Regions from separate parts of the Polaribacter sp. KT 15 genome, predicted to be linked through region 1. Evidence: riboswitches for the same ligand, from Rfam matches in the RefSeq annotation. Region 1 holds a riboswitch; the other holds the start of a gene.

Region 1 (16,197 bases):
AACGTTAAATTTATCTTCAGAATCTGTAGTATCTACTCTTAATGCAAGGTTTTTTTCCATTTCTTTAAACAATCTGTCACGTAAATGACGAGATGTTACAAATTTACCTTCTTTACCAAAAAACGGAGAGTTGTTAATAGTAAACAACATACTCATTGTTGGTTTATCAATTTCTGTTCTTGGTAATGCCTCTGGATTTTCTAAATCTGCAATTGTATCACCAATTTCAAAATCTTCTACACCAGTAATAGCACAAATATCACCACAAGGTACTTTATCTACTTGTACTTTACCCATTCCTTCAAAAACATGTAATTCTTTAATTCTAACTTTTTTAGTAGAACCATCAGCTTTACATAACATGTAATCTTTACCAGCTTCTAAATCACCTCTAAATACACGTCCAATTGCAATTCTACCTGTAAAAGCAGAAAAGTCTAAAGAAGTAATTTGCATTTGTGCAGTACCTTCGTTGTATTTAGTTTCTGGAATAGATTCTAATACAGCATCTAATAAAGGTACGATATTGTCAGTTTCATTTTTCCAGTCTGTAGACATCCAATTGTTCTTTGCAGAACCGTAAATTGTAGTAAAGTCTAATTGCTCTTCTGTTGCTTCTAAAGCAAACATCAAATCAAAAACTTTCTCATGAACTAAATCTGGAGTACAGTTTTCTTTATCTACTTTATTTACAACTACAATTGGTGTTAATCCTAATTCTAAGGCTTTACCTAATACAAAACGAGTTTGTGGCATTGGCCCTTCAAATGCATCCACTAATAATAAAACACCATCAGCCATTTTTAATACACGCTCTACCTCTCCACCAAAATCGGCGTGACCAGGAGTATCAATTACGTTAATTTTTGTGTTCTTATAATTTACAGATACGTTTTTAGAAAGAATCGTAATTCCTCTTTCACGTTCTAAATCGTTGTTGTCTAGCAATAAATCTGTACGTTCTTTACGTTCGTCTAAGATTTTTGCTTGATCTATAATTTTATCAACTAACGTTGTTTTACCGTGATCTACGTGGGCTATAATAGCGATGTTTCTAATTGGTTGCATTCTTGCGTTCTTAAATTTCGTGCAAAAGTAGTGTTTTTAGTTTAAAGATTGGTTTCAAACCAAAAAAGTTTAACTATCTAATAACTATAAATATATCTAAGAGAAGATTATGGTGTATTATTTTACGAAACAACCTCCTTTTAAATTAATTAATTTTAAAGAAGGAAAATACTGTTTTAAAATTCTGATAGCCTTTGTACTTCTTACACCTGATTTACAATAAACAACTAAACTTTTATCAACATTTACATCTTTTAGTCTTGATTTCAAATCACTTAACGGGATATGTTGACCTCCAATATGGTAATTTATTCTCTCGTCATCTTCTCGAACATCTAACAAATTGTAATCAGAAATATTGCTTTTTAAAGAAGTAAGAGTAATTTCTTCAATGTCTAACTCTATTCCGCAGAAAACATCGTAATTCTCTTCTAATTTCTGAATATCAATTTTAGTGTTTTTCTGATAATTTAAAGTTACTTGCTGCATTGTTAATGTATTATATAATAACAATTTATTTGACAACACATTTCCTATTCCACAAATAATTTTTATCGTTTCATTTGCTTGAAAACTACCTATAATACCCGGCAAAACACCTAATACACCAATTTCTGAACAATTTGGTGATTCATCTGGCTTTGGTGGCGTTGGATACAAACACCTGTAAGTTGCACTATTATTGTAATTAAAAACACTTACTTGGCCTTCAAATTTAAAAATTGCTCCGTAAACTAATGGTTTATTCGCTATAACTGATGCGTCATTTGCTAAATATCTTGTTGAAAAATTATCGGATCCGTCAACAACAATATCATATTTTTTAAATAATCGAATAGCATTTTCTCTTGTTAATTTCTCTTGATAAACATCAAACTTAATAAACGGATTTAATGCTGATAATCTTTTTGCGGCAACTTTAGCTTTCGACAAGCCAATATCATCAATGGTATATAAAATTTGACGTTGTAAATTACTTTGATCTACAACATCATCATCAATAATACCAATATTACCAACACCTGCAGCGCTTAAATATTGTAAAACTGGGCAACCTAATCCGCCAGCTCCAATTACTAAAACTTTTGCTTTTTTAAATTTTAATTGTCCTTGTTCTCCTATTTTATCTAAAATAAGATGACGATTGTATTGTTGATATTCTTCGGTAGATAAATTCATATAAATTATACCTTTTCAAAATGTTCCCAATCTTTCCAAACAACCTCTAAACCATTATTTTTTAACATTTTTACAACATCTTCTGTACTTCTTTCATCAGAAATTTCGAATTGTTCTAAAGATTGTGGTTCAACAGAATATCCACCAGGATTTGTTTTAGACTCGGCACTAATAGAAGTAATTCCTAATTTAACGATATGATTTCTAAATATTTCACTTTCTCGGGTAGACATAGACAATTCTACATCTTCATCGAACAAACGAAAAGCACAAATTGTTTGTACTAAATCTTTATCCGTCATTTCTACTTTTGGTTCTAAACCACCAGAATGCGGTCTTAATCGAGGAAAAGAAATCGAATATTTAGTTTTCCAATACGTCTTTTGTAAATATTTTAGGTGTAAAGCTGTAAAAAAACTATCTGCCCTCCAATCTTCTAAACCAAATAAAGCGCCTAAACCAATTTTATGCACACCGGCTTTACCTAATCGATCTGGTGTATCTAGACGATAATCAAAATTAGATTTCTTCCCTTTTGGGTGATGTTTTTTATATTCTTCTCTATGATAGGTTTCTTGATAAACAAGTACGGCATATAATCCATTTTCTTTTAAAAGAATGTAATCTTCTGTATTTAAAGGCTGAATTTCTATAGTTATGTTAGAAAATTTACTGCGTATTAATTGAATCGCATTTTTTACATAATCTACACCAACGGTTCTATTTGCTTCGCCAGTAACTAACAAAATATGATCATATCCTTTCTTTTTTAGGAAGGCAACTTCTTTTAAAATTTCTGCATCTGTTAGCGTTCTTCGTGGTATTTTATTAGTCATACTAAAACCACAATACGTACAGATATTCTGACACTCGTTACTTAGATACATGGGTGCATACATTTGTATTGTATTCCCAAATCTCTTTTTAGTAAGTGCATGACTTTTTTGAGCCATTTGCTCTAAATGTGGTTTTGCTGCAGGAGACAACAATGCCTTAAGATCTTCTAAATCTAGATTATCTTTTAAAAGCGCCAACTCAACATCTTTATTGTTTTTATTGTAAATACTATTTAAAGTTTCACTCCAGTTATAAGTATCAAAAAGTGTTTTAAAGTTGCGCATCTTTTAATTTAAAAATGATGTTAACGGACTACTTGCAACTGCTTTTTTATTTACAGGAGCCAACTTTGCTTCAAAAGCCATTCTACCAGCTTCAACTGCCATTCTAAAGGCGTTTGCCATTGCCACAGGATTTTTAGAAACTGCAATTGCTGTATTTACAAGAACTGCATCTGCACCTATTTCCATTGCAAATGCTGCATGAGAAGGAGCACCAATACCTGCATCAACAATAACTGGCACATTCGATTGCTCGATAATAATTTCTAAAAAATCTACTGTTTTTAAACCTTTATTACTACCAATCGGAGCACCAAGAGGCATTACACATTGTACACCTACCTCTTCTAATCGTTTACATAAAACAGGATCTGCATGAATATATGGCATCACTACAAAACCTTTTTTAACCAATTCTTCTGCAGCTTTTAGAGTTTCTATAGGATCTGGCAACAAATACCTAGGATCTGGATGAATTTCTAATTTTACCCAATTTGTCTGTAAAGCTTCTCTAGATAATTCTGCAGCAAAAACTGCTTCTTTAGCATTTCTTACGCCAGAAGTATTTGGTAATAAATTAATTCTTTCATGACTTAGATGCGTTAAAATATCATCCTCCTCATTCGTCACATCAACCCTTTTTAATGCCACCGTAACCAATTCGCTTTTACTCTCTAATAGTGCATCTTGCATTAAATTAGACGAACTAAATTTACCTGTTCCGGTAAATAAGCGAGAATTAAATGTTTTATCGGCAATTATTAATTTTTCCATGCTACTTAATTTTTATCAAACTTAAATATTTGCTCTTGAGCTCTATCTTTAAGCAATATTTTATGAAAGTTTGAAATTACATTGTAATTATTAGTTATTTCTGATGAAACAGCCAATCCGTAAACACCTGTTTCAATAATTGACTCTGCATCGCTTAAAGTGATGCCACCAACTGCAATTATTGGCACTGTAGTTTTTAATTCTTCTAAAATAACTTTGTAACCTGCTACTCCTAAAACCGGACTTAAATTTTCTTTTGTATTTGTAAATCTAAACGGACCTAAACCAATATAATCTACTTTTTTGTCTAATAAAGCTTTACAATCTTTTAAAGTGTTTGCAGTACCACCAATAATTTGCCAAGACGCTAGTTCTTTACGAACCAAATTAGGACAAGCATCTGTTTTACCCAAATGAACGCCATCAGCTTTTATAGCAATTGCAACTTTGTAATAGTCGTTTATAATTAATCTTGTCTGAAAATTATCTGTAATTTCTTTAACCTTTTTTGCTGTTTCTAAAACTATATCTTCCTCTACATTTTTTAAACGTAATTGAACTGTCTCTGCCCCAGAGCTGCATGCGTTTTGAATATTTTGCAAATGCTCTTCTGGTGATTTACCTTGAGATATATAATGTAATTTACTTATCATTTCTATTTTTGTGATTTCCTAATAAACTTGTATTAGAATTTAAAAATTGTTCTGTATATAACTTTGTTTTTCTACAAGCATCATCTATACCAAAACCCAAAGCTATATTTGCAGCTAATGCAGATGATAAAACACAACCGCTGCCATGTTTCTCGTAAACTTTTTCAGCAATTGGTGGTATATTTAACTGAACCAAACTATTGTAATAAACCTCATCTAAACCTTTCTGCTCTTTTCTGTGTCCGCCTTTTAAATACAGGTTTGTTTTATTCGCCATAAAATCTATCGTTTCTTCAATATCTTTTTTAGGAAACAAAGCCTTAATCTCATCGTAATTTGGTGTAATAAAAAAACAAGATGTGAGTATTTTTTCTAAAATTTTTAGATTTTGATTTGTATGAAAATTAAAACCACTACTAGTTTTTAAAACAGGATCTAAAATTATTTTTATTGATGCATTTAACGCTTTTAATTTATTTATAATGTTAAATAAACGTTCCCAAGATTCGATAACACCTATTTTAACTACATCAATAGAAAACCTTTCGAATAAAGTTTCTATTTGACTAATAATAACCTCTTCTGCAATCCAAAGACAATGTTTAAAATTAATATCATTCTGAACAGTTACAGCTGTACAAACAGATAAACCGTATAAACCATGTGCTTCAAAAGTTTTTATATCTGCCGTTAAACCAGCACCACTAGATGGATCTAGGCCTGCAATAGTTAAAATAAAGTTGTTATCATCTAACATAAAAATTAACCTTTAGCTACTTTATACTGATCTCTAATACCTTTAAAACTTTCAATAGGATTTTTCGCATTCCAAACTCCACCTAAAACTCCGATACCATTATATCCTAAATCTAAAACTTTTGGTATTGTTTCTTTATTTACGCCTCCCATTCCAATGATTGGTTTATCAATATGATTTACATCAAAACCTCTACCTTGATAACCCTGTTTTGAAATTGAAGAAAAAACCGGACTTAATAAATTATAATCAAATTTTATTTTACAACTTTCTAATTCTTTTGGTTCATGAAAAGAACTGCTTATCGTTTTACCCTTCAAATTAAAATTAGATAAATAATCTGCTCCGATTTCTAAAACATCTCTTCGCTTTTGCTCTTGAAAATGAATTCCTTTCAAATTAAATTCGTGAATCAATTCATGATAATAATGTAAAACTATCTTAGAATGAAAAGCTGTATCTATTTGGCTTAAGTATTGTAAATATTCTTCTTTCGATTTATTGGGTTTTCTTAAATGATAATACTCTAGCCCTTCTTTAAACAAAGTATCTAAAATTTCTATTTCATTAGAAATATCATTTTCTGGCGCAATAAGTATTATCATAAGTAGTAAAAATTATCTAAAAAACACCTTTTAATATTTCAATAGTAATCAATCTATATTAAAAAAAAGCTCAACTACGTCTCCCCCAAGACGTAGAAGCGCTTTTATGGCAAAAGTATATTATAAATATACTTCTGAACCTTTATCTTTAAATTCTTTAGATTTTTCTTCCATTCCTTTTGCAAAAACCTCATCACCTTCAACCTTATTTTCTGCTGCAAAATCTCGAACTTCTTGAGAAATTTTCATTGAACAAAATTTAGGACCACACATAGAACAAAAATGTGCAATTTTAGCTCCTTCTGCTGGTAAAGTCTCATCATGATATTCTCTTGCTAATTCTGGATCTAAACCTAAATTAAACTGATCTTCCCATCTAAACTCAAAACGTGCTTTACTTAAAGCGTCGTCTCTGTGTTGTGCACCTGGATGTCCTTTTGCTAAATCCGCAGCGTGTGCTGCTAATTTATAAGTAACCACACCGGTTCTAACATCTTCTTTATTTGGTAAACCTAAATGCTCTTTTGGAGTTACATAACACAACATTGCACAACCAAACCAACCAATCATTGCTGCTCCAATACCAGATGTAATATGGTCATATCCTGGTGCAATATCTGTGGTTAAAGGTCCTAAAGTATAAAAAGGAGCTTCATCACAAGCTTCTAATTGTTTGTCCATATTTGCTTTAATCATATGCATTGGCACGTGACCAGGACCTTCAATAAAACATTGTACTTCGTGCTTTCTTGCTATTTTAGTTAATTCTCCTAAAGTTTCTAATTCTGCAAACTGTGCCTCATCATTTGCATCTGCAATAGAACCTGGTCTTAAACCATCTCCTAAAGAAAAAGCAACATCATACGCTTTCATAATTTCACAAATTTCTTCAAAATGTGTATATAAAAAACTTTCTTTATGATGTGCTAAACACCATTTTGCCATAATAGAACCTCCACGAGATACAATACCGGTAATTCTTTTTGCTGTCATTGGCACATAACGTAAACGCACACCGGCATGAATTGTAAAATAATCTACACCTTGCTCTGCTTGTTCTATTAATGTATCTCTAAAAATCTCCCAAGTTAAATCTTCTGCTACTCCGTTTACTTTTTCTAAAGCTTGATAAATAGGCACTGTACCAACAGGAACCGGTGAGTTTCTAATAATCCATTCTCTAGTTTCATGAATATTTTTTCCGGTAGATAAATCCATAATATTGTCTGCACCCCAACGACAAGCCCAAACCGCCTTTTCTACCTCTTCTTCTATAGAAGAAGTAGTAGCAGAATTACCAATATTAGCATTAATTTTAACCAAGAAATTACGACCTAAAATCATAGGTTCTGCTTCTGGATGATTAATGTTTGATGGAATTACTGCTCTACCTCTTGCCACTTCTTCTCTAACAAATTCTGGCGATATTTTTGCAGGAATACTTGCACCGAAATCTTGACCTGGATGTTGTTTAGACAAACGTGTAATCTCATCTATTTTTTGGTTTTCTCGAATTGCAATGTATTCCATTTCTGGAGTTATTATTCCTTTTTTAGCATAATGTAATTGTGTAACATTCTGCCCTTTTTTTGCTCTTAGTGGTTTTTGTAAATGATTAAAACGTAAATGATCTAAACTTTTATCATTTAAACGTTCGTTACAATATTTAGAAGAAAAAGAATCTAACTGCTCAACATCATTTCTTTCTAAGACCCACTCTTCTCTAATTCTTTCTAAACCATTATGAATATTAATTTCTTTGGTAGGATCTGTATACGGACCCGAAGTATCATACACAGTAACGGGCTCGTTTGCTGTTCTTTTCTTGGTCATAGAATCTACCGTATCACTTAATTCTATTTCGCGCATTGCTACTTTAATTTTTGGATACAGTTTACCTTTTACATATACTTTTTTTGAATTAGGAAAAGGATTTCTAGTGATTCCTTTACTTGGTGCTGTGTCTTTTTTCTTCATTTTTTATAGTTGTAAGTTTTATCCGCCTTGAGTAGATTTTATGATTAAAACTTTATCATTATTATGAAGTAAATTAGAAGACCAATTTTCTTTTTTTATAACATTAGAATTAACGGCAATAGCAATTCCGTTTGTTTTTATTTTCAAAAAACAAATTAATTCTTCTATTGATATTTCTTCAGAAAATTGTTGATTTTCTTGGTTTACATTTATAGTAATCATAAGTATAAATATTACTGTAAACCAAAGAGAGGTAGTTATATAACTAAATCTAGGTAACTTTTTCCTACGTTGGTATTAACCAAATCAGGTTCTAAGGATGTTTCTCAAACTAATTTAATAGCTACTCCTAAAGTTTACAAGACAAATATATCTTTTATTTTTTTAAAATTATATTTTTTTAAAATTATTTTACATCATCTCTAAATGCTGATGGTAAAATGTCTGGTATTAATTTTATTAGTAAGGGTAATAATAATGCACCACCCGGAAGCATAAAAACAGTAAAAGCAGGTATTGCTTTGCAAATATCTAATAACTGCACTTTTATTTTTAACTTCTCTTCTTCTGTTAACGTCGAATGTGTAGATTTTCTTATTAAATGCATTGCCTCTTTACTTTGCAACAGTTCTTGGTGCAATCTAAGTTTGTTTCGATGCAACAACATTTTTATTTCATCTATCGTTTGCATTATATTTTTCTGCGTTTTCGCTCTGCTTTAATCAAATTTAATTCTCTACTTGTTTGTCCTGCTACAGATGTATTTTCTTCTGCTCTTCTAATTAAGTAAGGCATTACATCTCTAACAGGACCAAAAGGAACATATTTAGCAACATTATAACCTAAATCTGCTAGGTTAAAACTAATATGATCGCTCATACCATATAATTGACCAAACCACAAGCGCTTATCATCTTTTTCTATTTTATATTGTTCTGCTAATTTTAAAAGTAAATAAGAACTTTCTTCATTATGCGTACCTGCAAATAAAGCCATTTTTTTATGTTCCATCATATATAAAATAGCAGCATCATAATTTTTATCTGTTGCTTGTTTATCTGCACAAATAGGAGATTCATATCCTTTTTCTTCTGCTCTACTTCTTTCCTTTTCCATGTAAGCACCACGAACTACTTTCATACCAATATGAAAATCTTTTTGATAAGCTCTTTCGTATAAACCTTTTAAATACTCTAAACGATCGTGTCTATACATTTGTAATGTATTAAATACAATTGCTTTTTCTTTATTGTAGTTTTCCATCAATTCTTCAACTAAATCATCTGCTGCATCTTGCATCCAGCTTTCTTCGGCATCTATCAATAAAGGTACATCTTGTTTTACTGCTGCTTTACACACAGTATGAAAACGCTCTTTTACACGAATCCATTCAGATTTTTCTTCTACTGTTAAGGTTTGTTTTTCTGTAATTTTTTGAAAAAGAGCAAATCTACCAAAACCAGAAGGTTTAAAAACCGCAAACGGAATCGATTTCTTTTCTTCACCAAAATTAATAATCTTTAAAATAGTCTTTAAAGTTAAGTCGAAAACCTCTTCTCCTTCTTTACCTTCTACCGAATAATCTAACACAGAAGATACTCCTTTTGTATACAATTTCTCTATGTTTGGTAAACAGTCTTCTTCTGTTACACCACCACAAAAATGATCGAATACTGTAGAACGAATTAAACCCTCTACAGGTAAATGTGCTTTTAAAGCGAAATTTGTTACAGCTGTACCTATTCTAACCATTGGTTGGTTCTGTATCATCTTAAAAAGAAAGTATGCTCTTTCTAATTCTGAGTCTGTTTTTAATGAAAATGCAATTTCAGTATTATCAAAAAATTTCATTCGTTAGATTTTAATTTAGAACAAAGATAGTCTAAGACTGTAAATAATTCAATAATTTCTATTTAATTTGCACATTCAATATTAAAATGATGAAATCTATAAAAGCCGTAAGTTATCCTGTTCATTTTCAAGAAAAAGGATACGAAGAACTATCAAACTTAATTTCTAACAAAAACTACTCTACGCTATTTATTTTAGCGGATGAAAATACTTTTGAATGTTGTTACCCTAAATTTATTCCAAATTTAAAAACAGATATTCGTATTGAAGTTATCGAAATAGAATCTGGTGAAATAAATAAAAACTTAGAAACCTGTGCTGGCGTTTGGAACGCGATTACAGAATTGGGCGGAGATAGAAAAAGTTTGGTAATTACTCTAGGCGGTGGCGTTATTACAGATTTAGGTGGTTTTGTTGCTTCATGTTACAAAAGAGGTATTGATTTTGTTAATATCCCTACAACTTTACTTTCTATGGTAGATGCTTCTGTTGGTGGTAAAACTGGTGTGGATTTAGGTGTTTTAAAAAATCAAATTGGTTTGTTTGCAAACCCAGAAATGGTTATTGTTGATACCAATTATTTGGAAACAGTTACAGAAAGAGAAATAAAATCTGGTACTGCAGAAATTATTAAATATGGTATTACTTATGATAGTAAACTGTTTTATGAAATTAAAAACAACAAAGGCTTAGATATTAAAGACTTAATTTTTAGATCTATAGAAATTAAAAACGAAGTTGTTTTACAAGATCCTAAAGAACAAAACTTACGCAAAATTTTAAATTTTGGTCATACACTAGGGCACGCTATAGAATCTTTTTATTTAGAATCTGAAGACAAAGAAAACTTAACTCATGGCGAAGCTATTGCAATTGGTATGGTTTGCGAAAGTTATATGTCTGAAAAACTTTTAGGTTTTCCTACTGAAAAAGTTTTAGAGGTTAAAGATGTTGTACTATCTATTTACGACAAAATTGATTTATTAAAAGAAGATTTTTCTGCAATTTTAGAATTATTAAAGCACGATAAGAAAAATGTAAACGGACAAGTTAATTTTGTGCTTTTAAATGATTTTGAAGATTACAAAATTGATTGCAAAGTACCTGTAGATTTAATTATAGAAAGTATGGAGTTTTACAATAATTAACATAAACTTTTACAACATATAAAAAAAGCCTTTTCAATTGAAAAGGCTTTTTTTATATGTTGTAAAAATGAAATTATACTTTCTTAACTTTTACTGCATTCATACCACGCATACCTCTTTCTAATTCGAAAGAAACTTTATCGTTTTCTGCAATTTGATCTATCAAACCACTTACGTGTGTAAAATACTTTTCGTTATTTTCTGTATCAATAATAAATCCGAAACCTTTAGAAGTATCAAAGAAAGAAACTTTACCTTTTCTTACAGGATCTTCTTCTGGTAAATCTTCTTTTTTAGTTACAGAAATTTGAATATCTTCTAATTCATACTCTACTTTTAATTCTGGATCTGGCGGAGTATCTGTTAAATTACCATTATGATCTACATAAGCAAATTGAATTCCTGTAGACCCATTTTCTTCTTTGGCAGCTTTTCTAGCTTCCATTTTTTTAATCTTATCCTGACGTTTTTTTAAACGTTTCTTTTCTTTTTCACTTTTACTAAATGTTTGCTGCGATTTTGCCATTAAAATACAAAAGGTTTTTTTTATTAATATTTCTAGAAAGATAAAATACGTTACAAGAAAATCTAATTAAGGCTAACTAGTATAATGAAGGAATTGTATTCTGTCTTACAGCGACAAAGGTACAAAATTTAAAGGAATAATACATACTTTTTAATTGCTGATTACCAACAATATGCTAAAAATTAACTTTTTTCAGAAAAAATCATTTTTAAAAAACCATACATCAATTTACTTCGTATGTATACCTGAAAACTAAAAATAAACAGAATGAAATCTATTAAAATTATGGCACTAGTATGTGCTACTACGCTTGGTTTAACTTCTTGTTCTAATAATGATACAGATTTAGACTTAGACCTACAAACAGAAACCAAAGTTTTATTTACTTCAAATAATTCTGATGGAAATGTAAATATGTACAATGTATCTGATATGAATAATATCTCAATATCTACAATAACAACTGCAACTACAAAAGCAGACGGAATTTATTATGACGGTTCAGAAGACCTTGTTGTGCAAGCTTCTAGAAGCACATTTGGTTTAGAAGGTTATACAGGTATCGATGTTTCTGGTACTTCTTTAACAGCTAATGTTGGTGTTACAGGTTCTTTAGATATGACAAGTCCGAGAGAATTGGCAGTAAGTGGTAACTTTTATGTGGTTGCAGATAATGCAGATGTAGACGGAGATGATACTACTAAAGATGGTCGATTATTTATCTACTCTAAAAATGGAAATTCTTTTACTTTAAGAAATACAATTACAACAAACTTTAAATTATGGGGAATTGTATTTAAAGGAAATGATTTATTTGCGATTGTTGATACTACAAATGAATTAGCAGTATTTTCTAACTTTTTAAGTAATACAAGTACAGCAACAGTAGAGGCTACAAAAACAATTGCCATTGAAGGGATTGTTAGAACGCATGGTTTAACTTATGATGCTACAACTGATGTTATGATATTAACAGATATTGGTGAAGCTTCTAACGGACAAGACGATGGTGGTTTTCATATTATTGAAGATTTTACATCAAAATTTAACGCAACAGCTAACAATGCTACTTTAGCAGTTTCGCAACAAACAAGAGTTTCTGGTGCAAGTACTTTATTAGGTAATCCTGTTGATGTTGCTTATGATAGCGATACAAAAACTGTATTTATTGCTGAAGCTGGAAACGGCGGAGGAAGAATATTAGCATTTAATAACATAAATAATGGAGGTAATTTAACACCTTCTTACAATACCTCGTTAGCATCTGCTTCTGCTGTGTATTTACATAAAGAATAAAAATTATACAAAAACATTTTTGGTTGAATGTTTTATGTTAATGTTGGGCCTTCCGTTAATTCGGAAGGCTTTTTTTTGTTTATTAATTTATTGTTAAAAAAACACCAAATTTCAGTAACACTTTCTTTTTTAATAGTAATACTATTATATTTGCAATCTAAAATAGTTTCAGTATGAAAAACTTATTATCAATATTAAAAATTACGGTACCCGATAAGATTTTTATTAAAGATCCAGAAACCTCGAACTTAGGTAAAAAAATAATTGAAAATAGTATTCTTCTAATAGACGAAATTGGTTTCGAAAACTTTACCTTTAAAAAACTAGGAACAAAGATACAATCTAATGAAAGTTCTATTTATAGATATTTTGAAAGCAAACATAAATTACTATTGTATTTATCGTCTTGGTATTGGGCTTGGTTAGAATATCAATTAGTTATAGAAACATTTAGCATATCAGACAATGAATTAAAACTAGAAAAAGCAATAGAGGTAATTACTAGAACGGTATCGTTAGATAGTAATTATTCTCATATAAATGAAGCTATTTTATATAAGATAATTGTAAATGAAAGTTCTAAATCTTTCTTAACAAAAGAAGTAGATACAGATAATAAAGAAGGTTATTTTGAAGTCTACAAAAGATTAATAACAAGAATAAAAGAAATGATATTAGCTTTAAAACCAGATTATGAGTTTGCACTTAGCCTATCGAGCACAATTTTAGAAGGTGGCTTGCATCAACATTTTTTAAAAGAACATTTTCCGTCTATTACAAATAGTAAAAAAGGTGCTACACCTACTCGTTTCTTTACGCAACTTGTTAAAAACACACTAAAATAAAATGAATACTACAGATAAAATAACACCATGGAGAAGATTTGTGGGACTTTTAAAACTAGAAAAAAAAGATATTTTTCAAATTTTCTATTATGCCATATTTGGTGGTGTTGTAGCACTATCATTACCTTTAGGAATACAGGCAATTATTAATTTAATTCAAGGAGCTCAAATATCTACTTCTTGGGTAATTTTAGTTATTGTTGTTACAATTGGCGTTATATTTTCTGGCGCTTTGCAATTAATGCAATTAAGAATTATAGAAACAATTCAACAAAGAATTTTTACTAGAGCTTCTTTTGAGTTAAGCTATAGGTTTCCTAAAATTAAAATGAATGAGCTACGTAATAATTATCCGCCAGAATTAGCAAATAGATTCTTTGATACGTTAACAATACAAAAAGGATTGTCTAAAATATTAATTGATGTACCTACCGCTCTATTACAAATAGTATTTGCTTTAATATTGCTTTCTTTTTATCATCCTTTCTTTATAATTTTTGGTATTCTTTTATTACTTCTAATTTATATCGTTTTTAAATTTACTGCACAAAGAGGTTTAGAAACTAGTTTAAAAGAATCTAAAATTAAATATAAAGTTGCCCATTGGATTCAAGAAGTTGCAAGAACCGTTGTAAGTTTTAAACTATCTGGTAATACAAATTTGGCATTAAAGAAAAATGACGATTTGGTAAGTAAATATTTAGAAGCTAGAGAAAATCACTTTAGAATTTTAATTTTACAATTTAGCCAAATGATAGGCTTTAAAGTTATTGTTACTGCTAGTTTATTATTAATTGGTGGTGCGTTAGTTCTTAACCAAGAAATGAATATAGGACAATTTGTTGCTGCAGAAATTATCATTTTATTGGTAATACAGTCTGTAGAAAAATTAATTGTTGGTTTAGAGTCTTTTTATGATGTGCTTACATCCATAGAAAAAATAGGGCAAGTTGTAGATAAAGAATTGGAATCGCAAGAAGGTGAAAAACCAATTTTTAAGAAAGGTTTATCTATAGAATTAGACAACGTTTCTTATGCTGTAGAAGATAGAAAAAAACCAATTATTAAAGATATTTCTTTAACTATTAAACCAGAATCTAGAATTCTTGTACACGGAGAAAGTGGTGCTGGTAAATCTAGCCTTTTAAGATTAATTGCTGGTGTAATAGAACCCACAGAAGGTAATATTTATATCAATAATTTATCTTTAAACAGCTTACACCTTAATCATTACAGATCTCAATTAGGTTTATCGCTTTCAGATGAAACACCTTTTGAAGGCTCTATTAGAAATAATTTAGTTTTTGGTAATCAAGAAATTACAGATGATACAATTTTTGAAGCTTTAGATATTGTTGGTTTAAATCAATTTTTAAAAGAACAACCTAACGGATTAGAGACTGTTCTATATCCAGAAGGCAAACAAATGTCTTATACAATTGCTAAGAAAATAATTTTAGCAAGATCTATAATAAAAGCGCCAAAAGTAATGATCTTAGAAGATCCATTAGATCAATTTAATCTAGAGGAAACTGTTAAAATAATTAGCTATTTAACAGATGCTAGCAGACCTTGGGCGTTAATTGTTGTAAGTAGTAAAAAGAGCTGGAAAACACAATGCAGTCAAATTATAACTCTAGAAAAAGGAGAAATTAAATCTATAAATTAATAATCATGTTAAATATTTCTAACAATCAATTAAATAATAAGGTAGATTTAAAACAATTTAAATCTGGTAAAGATATTTTTACAAAAAACTATTACAAATCTTTAAATAAATTTTTGTTAGCTTTTGCTATTATTGGTTTTATCCTTTTATTTTTACCTTGGACGCAAAACATTACTAGTCAAGGTTTAGTTACCACATTAACTCCAGAACAAAGACCACAAAGTATACAATCTCAAATACCTGGAAGGATTGAAGAATGGTTTGTAAAAGAAGGAGATTATGTAAAAAAAGGAGATACTATTTTAAGAATCTCTGAAATTAAAAGTGATTATTTTGACAACCGATTAATCGAAAGAACAAACAATCAAATAAATGCAAAAAATTCTTCTGTAAATGCATATCAACAAAAATCTAATGCTTTACAAAGACAAATAAATGCATTAAAAGACGAGCAAGTTTTAAAAACTGCTCAATCGCAAAACAAACTTTTGCAATCTAAACTTAAAGTACAAAGTGATAGTATTGCCTTACAAGCTGCAAAAACTAATTTATCTATTGCAGAAAAGCAGTTTTTAAGAACAGAAACGTTGCAAAAAGAAGGTTTAAAAGCCGTTGTAGATGTAGAACAAAAACGTTTGAAACTGCAAGAAACTCAAGCTAAATTAATAGCTCAGCAAAATAAATTATTAGCAAGTAAAAATGATGTGATTAATGCGAAATTAGAATTATCT
Region 2 (16,197 bases), 860 kb from region 1:
TATAGAGCAATGATTGGTTCTATTATGGCAATTGCATTTTTATCAACAATTGTGTGGGGTCACCATATGTTTATCTCTGGAATGAATCCTTTCTTAGGATCCGTGTTTACATTTACAACTTTATTAATTGCAATTCCTTCTGCAGTAAAGGCGTTTAATTACGTAACAACGTTGTGGAAAGGTAACTTACAATTAAATCCTGCTATGTTATTCTCTATTGGTTTAGTTTCTACTTTCGTAACAGGAGGTTTAACAGGACTAGTATTAGGAGATTCAGCTTTAGATATTAATATTCACGATACTTATTTTGTGGTTGCTCACTTCCACCTAGTAATAGGTGTTTCTGCAATCTTTGGTATGTTTGCAGGTGTTTATCACTGGTTCCCAAAAATGTATGGTAGAATGATGAATAAGACTTTGGGTTATTGGCATTTCTGGTTAAGTATTATTTGTGCTTACGGAGTATTCTGGCCAATGCACTTTATTGGTTTAGCAGGTTTACCACGTAGATACTATACAAACACTAACTTTCCAATGTTTGATGATTTAGCAGATATCAATGTTGTTATTACAATTTTTGCATTGGTAGGTGGTATCGCTCAGATATTCTTTATTGCTAATTTCTTTATCTCTATGTATAGAGGTGAAAAAGCAACACAAAATCCATGGAAATCTAACACTTTAGAATGGACAACACCGGTAGAGCATGTACATGGTAACTGGCCTGGTAAATTACCAGAAGTTCATAGATGGGCATATGATTACAGTAAGCGTGTAGATCCTAATGATGATGATAGTGATTATTTACATGGTGAAGATTTTGTTTTACAAACAACACCATTATTAGACGGTGAAGAACCTTCTTAATAATTATAAAATATAATTTAAAAACCTTTCCAGCAATGGAAAGGTTTTTTTGTGTAACAAAACTTACATTTTAGTATTTTAAATAATATTATCTTTGTTTTATGAACGAAAATTTAAATCCTGACAATAGTAACTTTTCTAATGAAGACTTTGATGTTGAAAAGAAGTTAAGACCTTTATCATTTGATGATTTTACTGGTCAAGATCAAGCTATTGATAATTTAAAAGTCTTTGTTCAAGCAGCAAATAAAAGGAATGAAGCTTTAGATCATACTTTATTTCATGGTCCTCCTGGTTTAGGAAAAACCACACTTGCACATATTCTAGCAAATGAATTAGAAGTAGGAATTAAGGTTACCTCTGGACCTGTTTTAGATAAACCGGGTGATTTAGCAGGATTACTTACAAATCTAGATGAAAGAGATGTTTTATTTATTGATGAAATACATCGTTTAAGCCCAATAGTAGAAGAGTATTTGTATTCTGCTATGGAAGATTACAAAATAGACATAATGATTGAATCTGGGCCAAATGCACGTACAGTTCAAATTCACTTAGAACCTTTTACTTTAATTGGTGCTACCACTCGTTCTGGATTATTAACTGCACCAATGCGAGCACGATTCGGAATTAGTAGTAGATTACATTATTATAAAACAGATTTATTAACCACTATTATTCAAAGAAGTGCGCACATTTTAGGCGTTCCTATTTCTATGGAAGCAGCGATTGAGATTGCTGGTCGTAGCAGAGGAACCCCAAGAATTGCGAATGCTTTGTTACGTAGAGTTAGAGATTTTGCAGAGATTAAAGGTGAAGGGAATATCACTATTGAAATAGCTAAATATTCTTTAAAAGCATTAAATGTTGATGCCCATGGTTTGGATGAAATGGATAACAAAATATTGGCTACAATAATCGATAAATTTAAAGGAGGACCAGTTGGTATTAGTACAATTGCAACTGCTGTTTCTGAAAATACAGAAACAATAGAAGAAGTTTATGAGCCTTTTCTTATACAACAAGGATTTATAATGAGAACTCCAAGAGGTAGAGAAGTAACAGAGTTAGCATACAAGCATTTAGGAAGAACAAAAGGAGCAAATCAAGGAGAATTGTTTTAATGAACTTAAAAAAGATAATACCTATTTTAGAATGGTTGCCAAACTACAATTCTTCGCTGTTTAAGGGAGATTTAGTAGCGGGTATAACTGTAGGAATTATTTTAATTCCACAAGGAATTGCATATGCTTTAATTGCAGGTTTACCACCAATTTATGGTTTATACTGTGCGTTGGTTCCACAGATTATGTATGCTATTTTTGGCTCTTCTAGGCAAGTAGCAATTGGTCCGGTAGCAATGGATTCTTTAATTGTTGCTACAGGTGTTTCCACCTTAGCTTTGGCAGGATCTGAAAGTTATATATCCATTGCAATATTATTAGCTTTAATGGTTGGTGCTATTCAGTTTATAATGGGGGTTTTTAGTCTCGGTTTTATTGTGAATTTCCTGTCAAAACCTGTTATTACTGGCTTTACATCTGCAGTTGCACTGATTATCGGTTTTAACCAATTTAGAAATTTATTGGGTGTAGATTTTGTTCAGAGCGATCAAATTCAGATAATTTTAGAAGATATTATTTATAATATTAGTAACTATAATTACCACACAACTGTTATAGGTTTGTTTTCTGTAATCGTAATTATTTTCTTTCGTAAGATAAATAGGAAAATTCCGAATGCATTAATTGTTGTTATTCTTGGTATTATCACAATGAAATACTTTGGTAAAAGCTTTGAAGATGTTTCTATTGTAAAAGACATACCGTCTGGATTACCAAAGTTTGAACTGCCAACTTTTGATTTTGATCAGATTAAAGAGTTAATGCCTATTGCTTTAACATTAGTAATGGTTGGTTATTTAGAAACTATTTCTATTGGTAAATCTTTAGAAGCTAAACAAGACGAATATAGAATTAGACCAAATCAAGAATTAATAGCATTAGGTATTAGTAATATGGTTGGTTCTTTATTTAAAGCATACCCAAGTACTTCTAGTTTTTCTAGATCTGCTATAAATCAAGAAAGTGGCGCTAAAACAGGTATGGCAGCATTAATATCTGTAATTATGGTGGTAATTACGTTGTTATTCTTAACACCTTTATTTTATCATTTACCAAAAACAGTTTTAGCAGCTATTATTATTGTTGCTGTATTTGGTTTGGTAAATTTTAAAGAAGCGGGTTTTTTATGGAAAGCAAATAAACTCGATTTTTGGTTAATGTTAGCAACCTTTTTGGCCACATTATTACTTGGAATTGAATATGGTATTATTGTTGGTGTAGGTTTATCTCTAATCATTTTAATTTTTAGAACCTCGAGACCCTATGTAGCAGAATTGGGTAAAGTTCCAAACTCTAATTTTTACAGAAATAAAAACAGATTTGATGAAGTTGTAATTGATGATGATATTCTAGTTTTTAGATTTGACGCACAATTATTTTATGCAAACTCTAGTTATTTTAGAGATAAACTTGATGAAATGATGTGTAGAAAAGGTTCTGCATTAAAATTAATTGTATTAGATGCAGAAAGTATTAATAGAGTAGACAGTACAGGAGTAGAAATGCTTAAAGAACGAATTAAATATTGTCAAAAACGAAATATTACATTCTATTTTGCAGGTGTTAAAGGTCCTGTAAGAGACGATTTATTTAGAAGTGGAATATTAGAAATTATAGACTTAAAACATTTCTTCATGCGCGCAAATCAAGCGGTAAAATTCTATAAAACCGGAGATCGATCGCATCAAGAGAAATACGCGAAATATATACATCAAGCTTACGATTAAGCTTTAACTTAAAACTGATAAATATCATATAGTAATTTACACTATTGATGTTATTTTGAAGTGTAATAAATGAAGAACAGATTATGATAATAGAACAAATTTATACAGGTTGTTTAGCACAAGGTGCTTATTATATTGAAAGTAAAGGAGAAGTAGCAATTATAGATCCTTTAAGAGAAGTACAAGATTATATTGATAGAGCAGCAAAAACTAATTCAAAAATTAAGTACATTTTTGAAACACATTTTCATGCAGATTTTGTTAGTGGGCACGTAACTCTTGCAGAAAAAACAGGAGCAGATATTGTATATGGTCCAACGGCAAAAACTAATTTTAATGCAATAATAGCAGAAGATAATCAAGTTTTTAAAGTAGGAGATATTTCTATAACGGTATTACACACACCTGGTCATACAATGGAAAGTTCTTGTTATTTATTAAAAGATGAGAATGGTAAAAACCATGCTCTTTTTAGCGGCGATACATTATTCTTAGGCGATGTTGGTAGACCAGATTTAGCTCAAAAAGGAGATATTACAGAAGAGGATTTAGCTGGTTTTCTATTTGATAGTTTAAGAACTAAAATTATGCCGTTAGCAGATGATGTTATTGTTTATCCAGCACACGGTGCGGGTTCTGCTTGTGGTAAAAATTTAAGCAAAGAAACAGTAGGTACAATTGGTAATCAAAAAGAAACCAATTATGCCTTAAGAGCTAACATGACAAAAGAAGAATTTATAAAAGAAGTTACAGATGGTTTATTACCACCACCAGCTTACTTTCCTTTAAATGTTAAACTAAATAAAGAAGGTTATAAATCTATAGATGATGTTATAAAAACATCTACAAAACCATTGTCTGTAAAAGATTTTGAACTGGTAGCAAACGAAACTGATGCCATTATTTTAGATGTACGTCATCAAACAGAATTTATAAAAGGATTTATTCCTCAATCTATTTTTATTGGAATAGACGGCGGATTTGCACCTTGGGTTGGCGCATTAATAAAAGATATTACACAACCAATTTTATTAGTAGCTGCAAAAGGTAGAGAAGAAGATACAATTACAAGATTGTCTAGAGTTGGTTTTGATAATGTATTAGGTTATTTAGAAGGTAGTTTTGATGCTTGGAAACAAGCAGGAAAAGAAATTGATACTTTAGAATCTGTTTCTGCAACTGTATTAGAAGAAAAAATAAAAGAAAACATGCCTGTTTTTGATGTAAGAAAGCCGGGTGAGTTTTCTAGTGAACATATAAATGTTGCTGAAAGCACACCTTTAGATTTTTTAAACGATCATATTTCACAATTTCCAAAAAAAGGAGATTTTTATATACATTGTGCAGGTGGTTACCGTTCTGTTATTGCTGCTTCGATACTTAAAGCTAGAGGTTTTCATAACGTAATTGATGTTGCAGGTGGTTTTGGTGCAATAAGAAAAACTGGTATCGATACAACTGCTGCTGTTTGTCCGTCTACTTTAAAATAGTTTTAATGAAGCATTTTATTTGTTTATTAGTTACAAGTATGTTTTTTATTGCTTGTAAACCTCAAAGTGATGCAAGTAATATAACTACTTTAGAATTAAAACGTGTTTTAGAAGAAGATAGCATACAATTATTAGATGTTAGAACAACGAAAGAAGTTAAACAAGGTTTTATAAAAACTGCTATTTTTGCAGATTATTTTGATGCAAATTTTTATAATAATGCCTCAAGAAAGTTAGATAAAAATCGAAAGGTGTTTGTGTATTGTAGAAGCGGAAATAGAAGTAAAAAAGCCATTAAAATATTAAGTAAAGCAGGTTTTAAGTGCGTTAATGTTTTAGGTGGATATAATCAATGGAAAAAAGAAAATTAGATAGTATGATTTCAGAAATAAAAATAGAAAATTTAAAATGTGGTGGTTGTGCAGCGACAATAAAAAAAGGTTTATTAAGTATAAATGAAGTTACAGATGTGCAAGTTGAAGTAGAGGATTCTACGGTTACCATAACATCAGAAAACGAAAATTTAGATTTGATAAAAGAAAAATTATCCAAATTAGGATATCCGGAAGTAGGAGATAAAAACACCATAGCTCATAAAGCAAAGTCATTTGTTAGTTGCGCTATTGGCAGAATAGATTCATAAAAATAAAAAATCTCAAAATGTAAATTTTGAGATTTTTTATTTTAAAAGTAATTTTTTTATCCTAAGTATGTTTTTAGCATTTGATTTTTAGATTTAGATTGCAATCGTCTTATTGCTCTTTGTTTTACTTGTCTTACTCTTTCTCTAGTTAAATCGAATTTTTCGCCAATTTCAGTTAAGCTTGTAGCAACTTCATTACCAATACCGTAATACATTTTTAAAACTTTAGCTTCTTTAGATGTTAAAGTGTTTAAAGCTCGATCGATTTCAATTTTTAAAGACTGGTTCATTAAATCTTTGTCTGGTTTCGGAGATTCATCAGACTGCAAAACATTGTATAAATTAGAATCTTCTCCGTCTTTAAAAGGCGCATCCATAGATAAAGATTTACCAGAATTTCTAATAGATTGTTCTACTTCTGTTTCTGTCATGTCTAAACTTTGCGCAATCTCTTTATTTGTTGGCATTCGTTGTTCATTTTGCTCTAGTCTAGCATAAATTTTGTTAATTTTACTAATGCTACCAATTTTATTTAATGGCAACCTTACAATTCTAGATTGTTCTGCTAAAGCTTGCATTATAGATTGACGAATCCACCAAACAGCATAAGAAATAAATTTAAAACCTCTTGTTTCATCAAAACGTTTTGCAGCTTTTACCAAACCTAAATTACCTTCGTTTATTAAGTCTGATAGTTTTAAACCTTGCCCTTGATATTGCTTAGCTACAGATACTACAAACCTTAAATTAGCCTTCACCAATTTATCTAACGCAATTGAATCTCCTGTTTTAATTTTTAGAGCCAATTCTACTTCTTCATCTGCAGTTATTAAACCTATTTTACTTATTTCTTGAAAATATTTTTCTAAAGATTTTGCGTCTCTGTTGGTTACTTGCTTTACAATTTTAAGTTGTCTCATAAATTTTTAGTTTATTTTTTTGAATGAAGTGAGCTACTCTTTTAATTAGATTTGTTCTTTAAAAGAGAAAAAAAGAAAAGGGATAAGATGTCTAGAAAACTTGTGGGTAAAACTTCTTGGTAAAAACACTGTAGAAAAGCGTAGTTTTTATGCTAAAAAAATTGAAGTTTAAAAGTTTTTTCATAGAATTTCAATATACAGAAAAACGAGCGATTTTCAAAGAAAAAGGCTCGTTTTGTGATTTTATTAACCAAAATTGATTAAAAAAGTATGTTTTTTTAGAATTTTAGCGTTACACCAACTAAGAAGTTTCTAGTTGCTTGAGGGTAAAAACCGGCATAATCTAAAGTAGTTGTTTTATTTGGATCTGACCAGGTGTCATCAAAAGTACCATAGTAACCTCTGTCTACATATTCTCTATCAAAAATATTGTTTATTAAAGCAGTAAATACAATTGATTTAAAAATTTTAGTAGGTTTTACTTCGTACACAAAGTTTAAATCTGAAGTAAAATAACTGTCTATAATATCACTATTAGAAACTTTGCTACCTAAGTTACTCATATATTGTTTGCCAACATATTTAGATAAGAAAGAAATTTGTAGGTTTTCTAATGGTTTGTAGATAAACATATTTCCAACAACTACGTCCGGAGAAAATGAAATGTCTGTATTTCCTAAATTTTGTAAAGTACCGTCTATTTTGGCAACAAAGTTTTTATTCTTATTAGAACTAAAAGCTGCATTTGGTTTAATTGAGAAATATTCATTTAAATAAATATCTGCATCTATTTCTAAACCTAATCTATAACTGTCTCCAGAAGTAGCTCTAATAGGTGCACCTACGTCATCTAAAGCACCAGTTAATACTAACTGGTTTTTATAATTCATGTAGTACACATTTGTATTTAATTTTACATATTCACTTTTTAATCTCCAACCAAATTCTAAATCATTTAAAGTTTCGTGTGTGTTTACACCACCTTCAAAATCATTTCTATTTGGCTCTCTATTAGCTACAGCAAAAGAAGTATATAAACTATTATTAGGATTTACTTTATATGTTAGTCCTACTTTAGGATTAAAGAAATCAAAATTTGCATCTACTGCAATGTTTTCTAAATCAGAAGTAATACCATTTGTTTGGTAGTTAACAAAACGACCTTGTAAATCTAAGTAACCAGAAAGATCTTCTGAAATTTTAAAGTTTGCTTTAGCAAAAACAGAAAAGTCGGTTTTTTTAGCATCAGAAAAATAATACTGATCTCTAATATTTGTGTTTGGTGCTAAATCTTCTCCCCAAATCACTTCTCCGAAATGATCTCCGGTATAATTTGAATAAGAAACACCAGAAATTACATTTAAAGATTCATTTTTGTAATTAGCATTAAAGTTAGCAACATAAAAGTCATTTTGTAACCAACGTCTTACAATAACATCTGAACCATCAACAATTAAATTATTAAAATCTACTGCATCTTCTTCTACTTTATATTGTTCGAAGTAACCAGAACCTTTTGTGTAGTTTAATGCTAAATTTGTAGACCAATTATCGTTTAATTGCTCATTCCAGTGCAATTGATAATGGTTTTGCTCGTAATTATCAACCTCATTATCATAAGTGTAATAATTGTATCTTCTATCAGAATTTCTTAAATTTTCTGCTTCGCTATCACTTAAAAAGTTATCTGTAATATAATCTTCGATACCTTGAGCGTCATTTTCTAATCTTACTTTAGGCGTACCGTACCAAGCTTGGTAGGTTTTTTCTTTCCCTCCGAAAGTAATTGCTTTTATTAAGGTATTATCATCAATATAACTTCCTTGTAAAAAGTAAGATTTTAGGTCTGATGATGCTCTGTCGATATATCCATCAGAAGAAATATTAGACAAACGACCTGCAATTTCTATATGATCGTTAATTTTACCTGTACTAAATTTTACTGTATGTTTTCTTGTGTTAAAAGAGCCAAAAGAGTTTGATATTTCTCCGGATGCTTCTTCTTGAGCAGCATCTGTTAAAATATTTAAACTTGCCCCAAAAGCACCAGAACCATTTGTAGAAGTACCAACACCACGTTGCAATTGTAAGTTTTGAGTTGAAGATGCAAAATCACCTAAATTAACCCAAAAAGTACCGTGGCTTTCTGCATCGTTATAAGGTATACCATTAACGGTTACATTAATTCTTTCTCCGTTAGAACCACGCACGCTCATATATGTGTAACCAACACCTGCACCAGCATCTGATGAAGAAACAACAGAAGGCATGTAGTTTAAAAGAATAGGAATATCTTGACCTAGATTACGTTTTGCAATTTCTTTTTTAGATAAGTTAGAAAATGTAACCGGAGCATCGGTATTTGCTCTTACGGCAGCAACTAAAACTTCGTCTAAAACCATAGAACCTGTTTTAAGTTTTATAAAATACTCTTCGTTTTTAGAAAGTAAAACTCTTTGCGAAATAGTTTTGTAACCAATAAAAGAAACTTCTACTGTATAAGTACCTTTTTTAAGTTGCAAACTAAAATTTCCTTTAAAATTTGTTGATGTTCCTTTTTTAATTTCTTTAATGTAAACAGATGCTCCTGGTAAAGGGTTTTCGTTTTCGTCTATTACAGTTCCAGAAAATTTAAAGGATTGTGCATTTGTAAGTATACTTACTAATAAGAATAAAAAAATTGTAATTTTTTTCATTTTAAATAATATAAAACGAATAAAAAGAGGCAATTATTCTGTGACTATTTTTGAATAATTAGTTTTGGCATTTAGAAGAGTTTGCAACGTAATAGTGTTTTATTTTTTTAAACCTACTGTAGTTAAAACTTCTTAATGACTTTGTTATAAATCCCTAAACAGCATTACCTGTTCTAGGTTCTTTGGGTATGATCTCAGCCTTTTTAAAGCACCCCTTTATGAGAACAATGCAAAATTAAGCTAGAATAGTTTAATGCGGAACTAAAAAGTGATTTATTTTAACTTTTAGTTAAGTTTTTCAACAACCATTACCGATAAGTAAAATTTTATATGAGTTAATGTGTATAAAAAATCAGCACTAAATTTGTATAAAATATCAATCAATCATGAAATATAATCCATCAAACAACCTTTATAAAATAACAGTTAATTTATTTTTTGTTTTTCTCTTCACTTTATCTGCTTATTCTCAGGAAGGTGAATCTAAAAAAGAAACCGGTTTAGATAAATTTGTAGAATATTTTACATTTTATCCGAATAAAGATAAAGTAGCTAAAGATTCTACCTTGTATTTATCAAAAATAATTACAGCACCAATTGTTAGTTATTCGCCAGAAACTAGTTTAGGGTTTGGTGTTGGTGCAAAATATTTGTTTAAATTTAAAGGAAGTGGAGATGAAACAAGAACGTCTAATATGCCTGTTTCTATGTTGTACACTTTAAATAATCAATTTTTTATTTATTCAGGATTCGAGATTTTTACAAATCAAGAAGAATGGGTGATTTCTGGTAATTTGAGTTTTCAAAATTATCCAAAATATTACTACGGAATTGGTACAGATACACCAGAATCTAATGAAGAAATTTATGATACTTATCAATTTTTAATTGAACCAATTTTGCTAAAAAGAGCGTTTACAAGATATTTATTTTTAGGTGGTGGAGTTAGATACAACAAAGTTTATAAAACTAAAGTTGAAGAAAATGGTTTGTTAGATGCAACTAGACCAACAGGTTATGATGGTTCTACTTCTACAGGTGTTGAGTTGGCAGTTTTGTATGATAGTAGAGATAATATTTTAAATGCATCTAAAGGTTGGTATTTCGAGTTAACTAGAGGTTTTTACAACACATCTATGGGCGGAACGCATGATTTTGATTTAACACGTTTCGATTTACGTCATTATTTTAAAGTTTCAGCATCTAACAATGATGTAATTGCTGTACAAGCAGTTGGTCATTTTGCGAACGGAAATGTGCCATTATCTGAGTTGGCATTATTAGGAAACGAACAAATAATGCGTGGTTATTTAGAAGGAAGATTTATTGAAGAAAATTTATTAGCAGCACAAATTGAATATAGAAAAACGTTTAAAGATAGTAGATTTGGTTTGGTAGGTTTTATTGGTGCAGGAGATGTGTTTAACAAAACTACTGATTTAAATATTGGCGATCTAAAGTTAAATTATGGTGTAGGGCTTCGTTTTATGTTAGATAAAAAAGAGAAATTAAATATAAGATTTGATTATGGTGCTGGTAACGAAACAGATGGTAATTTTTACGTAAATATTGCTGAAGCTTATTAAACAGTATTTAGTCTAATTTAGGTCTTTTTCTAAGTGCTTTTTTTACCGAGTTTTTCTGTTTAGAATCTAATCTTTTTTTGATGGCACTTTTAGAAGGTTTCGACTTTTTTCGCTTTTTTGCGACAATTAAATTCTTTTTAATTAATTCTAAAAACCGTTTGATAGCAAGTTCTTTATTTCTGTGCTGAGATCTAGTTTCTTCGCAAAAGAGTATTAAAGTGTTTTCTTTAGTAAGTTTTGATGAAAGGTTTTTTTGTAGTAAAGTTTTTTCTTCATCAGAAAAAGCAAAAGAATTTTCTAAACTAAAAGTTAATTCTATTTTAGAAGATGTCTTATTAACATGTTGCCCACCAGCACCAGAACTTCTAATTGCTTTAAAATTTAATTCTTTTAATAATAATTCTAAATTCATTTTAATAATCTAAAGAATTTCCGAAATCTGCAGAATTCTGATGTAAAAAATGCATATCTAAATCTAATAATGAATCTGAAAATGAGTGTAAATTATCTTTCGTTTCAATAATTTTATTGATAGCTTCTGTAGCGTTTTTTAATCTTGTTTCTTTATCTCCTTTTAATAAAAGATAGGGTCTTTTGTTTTTTATTAAGGCCTTTTCAAACGCTCTAAACATTTCGAGTCTTTCCTCTGGCCTGTCACGTAAATCATCTTCTTCCCAAGGAGTATCTATATAGGTTAAAAGATATAAGTCATATTGGTTTTTAGTAGCTGCTTCATTTAGTTTATCATCTACAAAACCACCATAAAATTCTTCTGAATATACTTTTGTTTCTAATAAATCTGTATCACAAATAAGTATTTTATCTGCTTTTTTTGCTAACGAATTTTCTAGTTTCATTTGCCCAATTGCAATTGGTAATAAATCTTCTTTCTCACAAGTTTTACGCTCGTTGTTCCATTTATCTTGCAGATATTCGCGTGCAAATTCCGGAGCCCAAACTGTATTGTAATAGCGTGCTAATTGTCTAGAAAGTGTTGTTTTTCCTGTAGATTCAGGGCCAAATAAAACAACTTTTACGATGTTAATGGGTTCTTGTTTAAGTTCTTTTTCCATGCTAAATAGCCAAAAATGGCAATAAAAGTAAATCCGAAATATTGAAAACTAGTAAAGGTAAATCCTTTGTATAAATATAAAGGTACAGAAATTAAATCTCCAATAATCCAAAAAATCCAGTTTTCTATTTTACGTTTCGCCATTAACCACATACCTACAAAGAAAATGGCAGTTGTAAATGTATCTACATAAGCAGTCCAATTTGTCCATTTTTCAAAATAAGTATAAACAGCGTACACAAAAATTAATGTTGCTATAAATATTAAAACACTTATTTTTTTCTCTTTATAAGTAGTTTTAGAAATTGGTGTTTCGTGTTCTCCATCGCTTTTGTAGGTCCAAATATACCAACCATAAATACTCATTATAAAATAATAAGCATTAATCATCATATCGCCTAAAAGTTCCCATTTTAGCAATAAATACACAAAAATTAAGGTACTTATCATTCCTGTCGGAAAAACTAAAACTTTATTTTTTTTGGAATACCAAACCGATAAAAACCCAAAAATAACGGCAATAATTTCTAAGACAATATCTATTGTTTCGTATGTTTTGTATTGCTCAAACAAGAAGTTAAAAATTTCTGTCATTTTTTATTTTTTTAAGTCCTCAAAAAAGGTTTCATCATCTTCAAAAGCAGTACCAATTACAACTATATCCGCACCAGCATTAAAAGTTATATCTAATTGTTCTTTAGAACGAATTCCGCCACCAACAATTAAAGGAATTGACAAGTTTTTTTTTACAACATTGATGATACTATTATGCACAGGAACTGTTGCACCAGAACCAGCTTCTAAATAGATTAACTTTTTGCCAGAGAATTCGCCTGCCAAAGCAGTATTTAAAATCAAATCTACATTTTCTTGTGAGATTGGTTTTGTGTTACTTACTTTTTGAGTTGCAGTTTCTTTTTTTCCATCAATAAGAATATAACCTGTAGGTAAAATTTCTATATGAATGTTTTTTAATATTGGCGCCGCTTTTATTTGTTGTTCTATTAAATACTCTGGGTTTCTGCCAGAAAGCAAACTTAAAAATAGAATTCCATCTGCTTTTTCTGAAATCTGAGAAACATCACCAGGAAATAAAACTACGGGTAAATGTGTGGTTTTTTTAATTTCTGAAACTACATTTTCTGTTTGATTATTTTCATCTGTGCTTCCGCCAATAAAAATATGTGTTGCAATAGATTGGTGAACTTTTTCAAAGAAAATAGCAATATTTTCTAAATCTATTTTTTCTGGATCTATAAGAACAGCCAATAACTTTTTGCCTTCTTTTTTCGCTAATAAAATGTTTTGGTAAATATTCACGAATGCGAAAATACAAAAGCTGAATGTGATTACGAGGATTTATGCAGAACTTGTTTCTGTAAGAATGAACAAGTAATCTTATTTTAAACATTAAAGATTACTTTATTTCTTCACAATAACGATACTTAATATGCAAACACGCAGGTAAAACCATCAAACTCTAAAAACTCTATGTTGTAAGAGAATTCTTCGCCATCATATCTAATAGCTCCTGTAGTTTTTTGATCTTCAAACTTAAAATCTTCAATATAAATATTATGTAAAAACAGTAATTTTTTCTTTCCGTAGATTTTATATAAACTTTCTTTTGCACCCCAAACTATGGTTAATTTGCTTACCAATGCATCATGATTTGCAATCGTTTTATATTCTTCTATTGGTGTAAATTTATGTGCAATTTTTAAAATTTTGTCTCGCTGCATTTCAATATCTATCCCAACATGAAGTTTATCAGAAATTATCAAGCCAGAAAAAGTAAAAGAATGCGTAATCGAAATGTATTTACCATCTTTTAAATGCGGTTTTCCAAATTCATCATACATTAAATCTTCATCTGTATAACCAACCTCTTTCAGTAAGTGCCTTACACTTAAAAAACCTTTTTGATGCAAATCAGATTTCATGCTCTCTAAACGTGTTCTACTTTTTGGGGTTAGTAAAACGTTCTTATTTAATTCGTTAAAAGATTCATCAATCTTCCAGATTAGAACTTTGGTGTTATTATTTACCGTTAAACTTTTGTAAAGAGGCATACTTTTTTAAAATGGATGTCGTAACTTTGTAGTTCGAAAAATTAGAATATAAATATACATAATATGAGCACAAAAATAGCTTACGTACCAAATAAAGTTAAAGATATTTCTTTAGCTGCATGGGGAAGAAAAGAAATTTTATTAGCTGAAGCAGAAATGCCAGGTTTAATGTCTTTAAGAGAAGAATATAAAAATGAGCAGCCATTAAAAGGAGCTAGAATTGCAGGATGTTTACACATGACAATTCAAACAGCTGTTTTAATAGAAACTTTACAAGCTTTAGGTGCAGAGGTTACTTGGAGCTCTTGTAATATTTTTTCTACGCAAGATCAAGCGGCTGCTGCAATAGCAGAAGCAGGTACTGCGGTTTATGCTTGGAAAGATATGACAGAAGAAGAGTTTGACTGGTGTATAGAACAAACTTTATTTTTTGGTGAAGACAGAAAACCATTAAATATGATTTTAGATGATGGTGGAGATTTAACAAACATGGTGTTAGATAAATATCCAGAATTAGCAGACGGAATTAACGGTTTATCTGAAGAAACTACAACTGGTGTTCACAGACTTTACGAAAGAGTAAAAAACGGAACGTTACCAATGCCAGCAATTAATGTAAACGATTCTGTTACAAAATCTAAATTCGATAACAAATATGGTTGTAAAGAATCTGCAGTAGATGCAATTCGTAGAGCAACAGATATTATGTTAGCTGGTAAAAGAGTAACAGTTTGTGGTTATGGTGATGTTGGTAAAGGTACAGCAGCTTCTTTTAAAGGAGCAGGTTCTATTGTAACTGTTACAGAAATAGACCCAATTTGTGCATTACAAGCTGCAATGGACGGTTTCGAAGTAAAAAGATTAGAAACTGTAGTTGCAAATTCTGATATTATTATTACAACAACTGGTAATAAAGATATTATTCAAGGGCGTCATTTTGAAGCAATGAAAGACAAAGTTATAGTATGTAACATTGGGCATTTCGATAACGAAATTGACATGGCTTGGTTAAATAAAAACCACGGTAACACAAAAGATACTATAAAACCACAAGTAGACAAGTACGTTATAGACGGCAAAGATATTATTGTTTTAGCAGAAGGACGTTTAGTAAACTTAGGTTGTGCAACTGGGCACCCAAGTTTTGTAATGTCTAACTCGTTTACAAACCAAACTTTGGCTCAAATAGAACTTTGGACAAATGCAGACGCGTATAAAAATGATGTGTACATGTTACCAAAACATTTAGATGAAAAAGTTGCAAAATTACACTTAGCAAAAATAGGAGTAGAGCTTACAGAATTAAGAGACGAGCAAGCTTCTTATATTGGTGTAACTGTAGAAGGACCATTTAAGCCAGAACATTACAGGTACTAATAAAAGATAACGTTTTGTCGTTACTAGTAATAAATGACAAAACAATTTTTTAAAACTCAAAACTCTCTCATTAATTTGAGAGAGTTTTTTATTTTGGGCGTTTTAACAGGCTTTCACTACTCGCTTTTTTTTGTTCCTCAAAAAGAGCTCAAACAAACCGTTCAATCCTTAACGCATGCTTACTTGCCTATTTTTAACATTCTTTCATACCTTTACAGTTATTAAGAATTTTAAACAAACCAATCTTGACAAAGAAGAAAATACTCTCTATAATAGCAGTTGTTATTTTAATTGCAGTTCTAGGTTACGAACAGTTTTTAGACAATCAAAAAGAAGATTTTATAATAGAAGAAGGTAAAAAACCAAAAGCAGCAACAAGTCAATATTTTTTGCCAACAAGTACTACAAATCAAGTAGTGCATCATCAACATTACTCTTTATCTTACAGCGAAAAACACGAACAAGCAGAATGGGTTGCTTACGAATTAAAAGCATCAGATTTAAGTAGAAATAATTTTAAAAGACCTTATTTTGAAATAGATAATACAGTAAAAACAAAAGCAGCACATTGGCGTAATTACAAAAATTCGGGTTATGATAGAGGACATTTATGTCCTGCCGGA

What was found. Region 1 has a riboswitch for thiamine pyrophosphate ahead of thiS (sulfur carrier protein ThiS). Riboswitches for the same ligand answer to the same signal wherever they lie in the genome.
Region 2: another riboswitch for thiamine pyrophosphate. It lies ahead of B5464_RS04680 (TonB-dependent receptor); the one in region 1 lies ahead of thiS (sulfur carrier protein ThiS).

Annotation. Positions count from the first base shown of each region.
Region 1 is NZ_LT670850.1:130,176-146,372, forward strand. Features, by position in the region: gene typA (translational GTPase TypA) at 1-1,068, opposite strand, end outside; gene moeB (molybdopterin-synthase adenylyltransferase MoeB) at 1,186-2,247, opposite strand; gene thiH (2-iminoacetate synthase ThiH) at 2,253-3,368, opposite strand; gene B5464_RS00685 (thiazole synthase) at 3,372-4,139, opposite strand; gene thiE (thiamine phosphate synthase) at 4,145-4,792, opposite strand; gene B5464_RS00695 (hydroxymethylpyrimidine/phosphomethylpyrimidine kinase) at 4,782-5,549, opposite strand; gene B5464_RS00700 (thiamine phosphate synthase) at 5,555-6,154, opposite strand; gene thiC (phosphomethylpyrimidine synthase ThiC) at 6,275-8,131, opposite strand; gene thiS (sulfur carrier protein ThiS) at 8,150-8,353, opposite strand; TPP riboswitch at 8,398-8,492, opposite strand; gene B5464_RS00715 (LETM1 domain-containing protein) at 8,538-8,822, opposite strand; gene B5464_RS00720 (proline dehydrogenase family protein) at 8,822-9,982, opposite strand; gene aroB (3-dehydroquinate synthase) at 10,072-11,130, shown strand; gene B5464_RS00730 (cold-shock protein) at 11,204-11,656, opposite strand; gene B5464_RS00735 (hypothetical protein) at 11,924-12,952, shown strand; gene B5464_RS00740 (TetR/AcrR family transcriptional regulator) at 13,126-13,797, shown strand; gene B5464_RS00745 (peptidase domain-containing ABC transporter) at 13,799-15,466, shown strand; gene B5464_RS00750 (HlyD family secretion protein) at 15,472-16,197, shown strand, end outside.
Region 2 is NZ_LT670850.1:985,772-1,001,968, reverse strand. Features, by position in the region: gene B5464_RS04715 (cbb3-type cytochrome c oxidase subunit I) at 1-867, shown strand, start outside; gene ruvB (Holliday junction branch migration DNA helicase RuvB) at 969-1,991, shown strand; gene B5464_RS04705 (SulP family inorganic anion transporter) at 1,991-3,718, shown strand; gene B5464_RS04700 (rhodanese-like domain-containing protein) at 3,802-5,208, shown strand; gene B5464_RS04695 (rhodanese-like domain-containing protein) at 5,214-5,579, shown strand; gene B5464_RS04690 (heavy-metal-associated domain-containing protein) at 5,561-5,851, shown strand; gene B5464_RS04685 (RNA polymerase sigma factor RpoD/SigA) at 5,908-6,771, opposite strand; gene B5464_RS04680 (TonB-dependent receptor) at 7,050-9,467, opposite strand; TPP riboswitch at 9,601-9,693, opposite strand; gene B5464_RS04675 (BamA/TamA family outer membrane protein) at 9,854-11,053, shown strand; gene arfB (alternative ribosome rescue aminoacyl-tRNA hydrolase ArfB) at 11,061-11,465, opposite strand; gene B5464_RS04665 (AAA family ATPase) at 11,467-12,126, opposite strand; gene pnuC (nicotinamide riboside transporter PnuC) at 12,087-12,719, opposite strand; gene B5464_RS04655 (geranylgeranylglyceryl/heptaprenylglyceryl phosphate synthase) at 12,723-13,445, opposite strand; gene B5464_RS04650 (4'-phosphopantetheinyl transferase superfamily protein) at 13,571-14,197, opposite strand; gene ahcY (adenosylhomocysteinase) at 14,261-15,574, shown strand; gene B5464_RS04640 (DNA/RNA non-specific endonuclease) at 15,820-16,197, shown strand, end outside.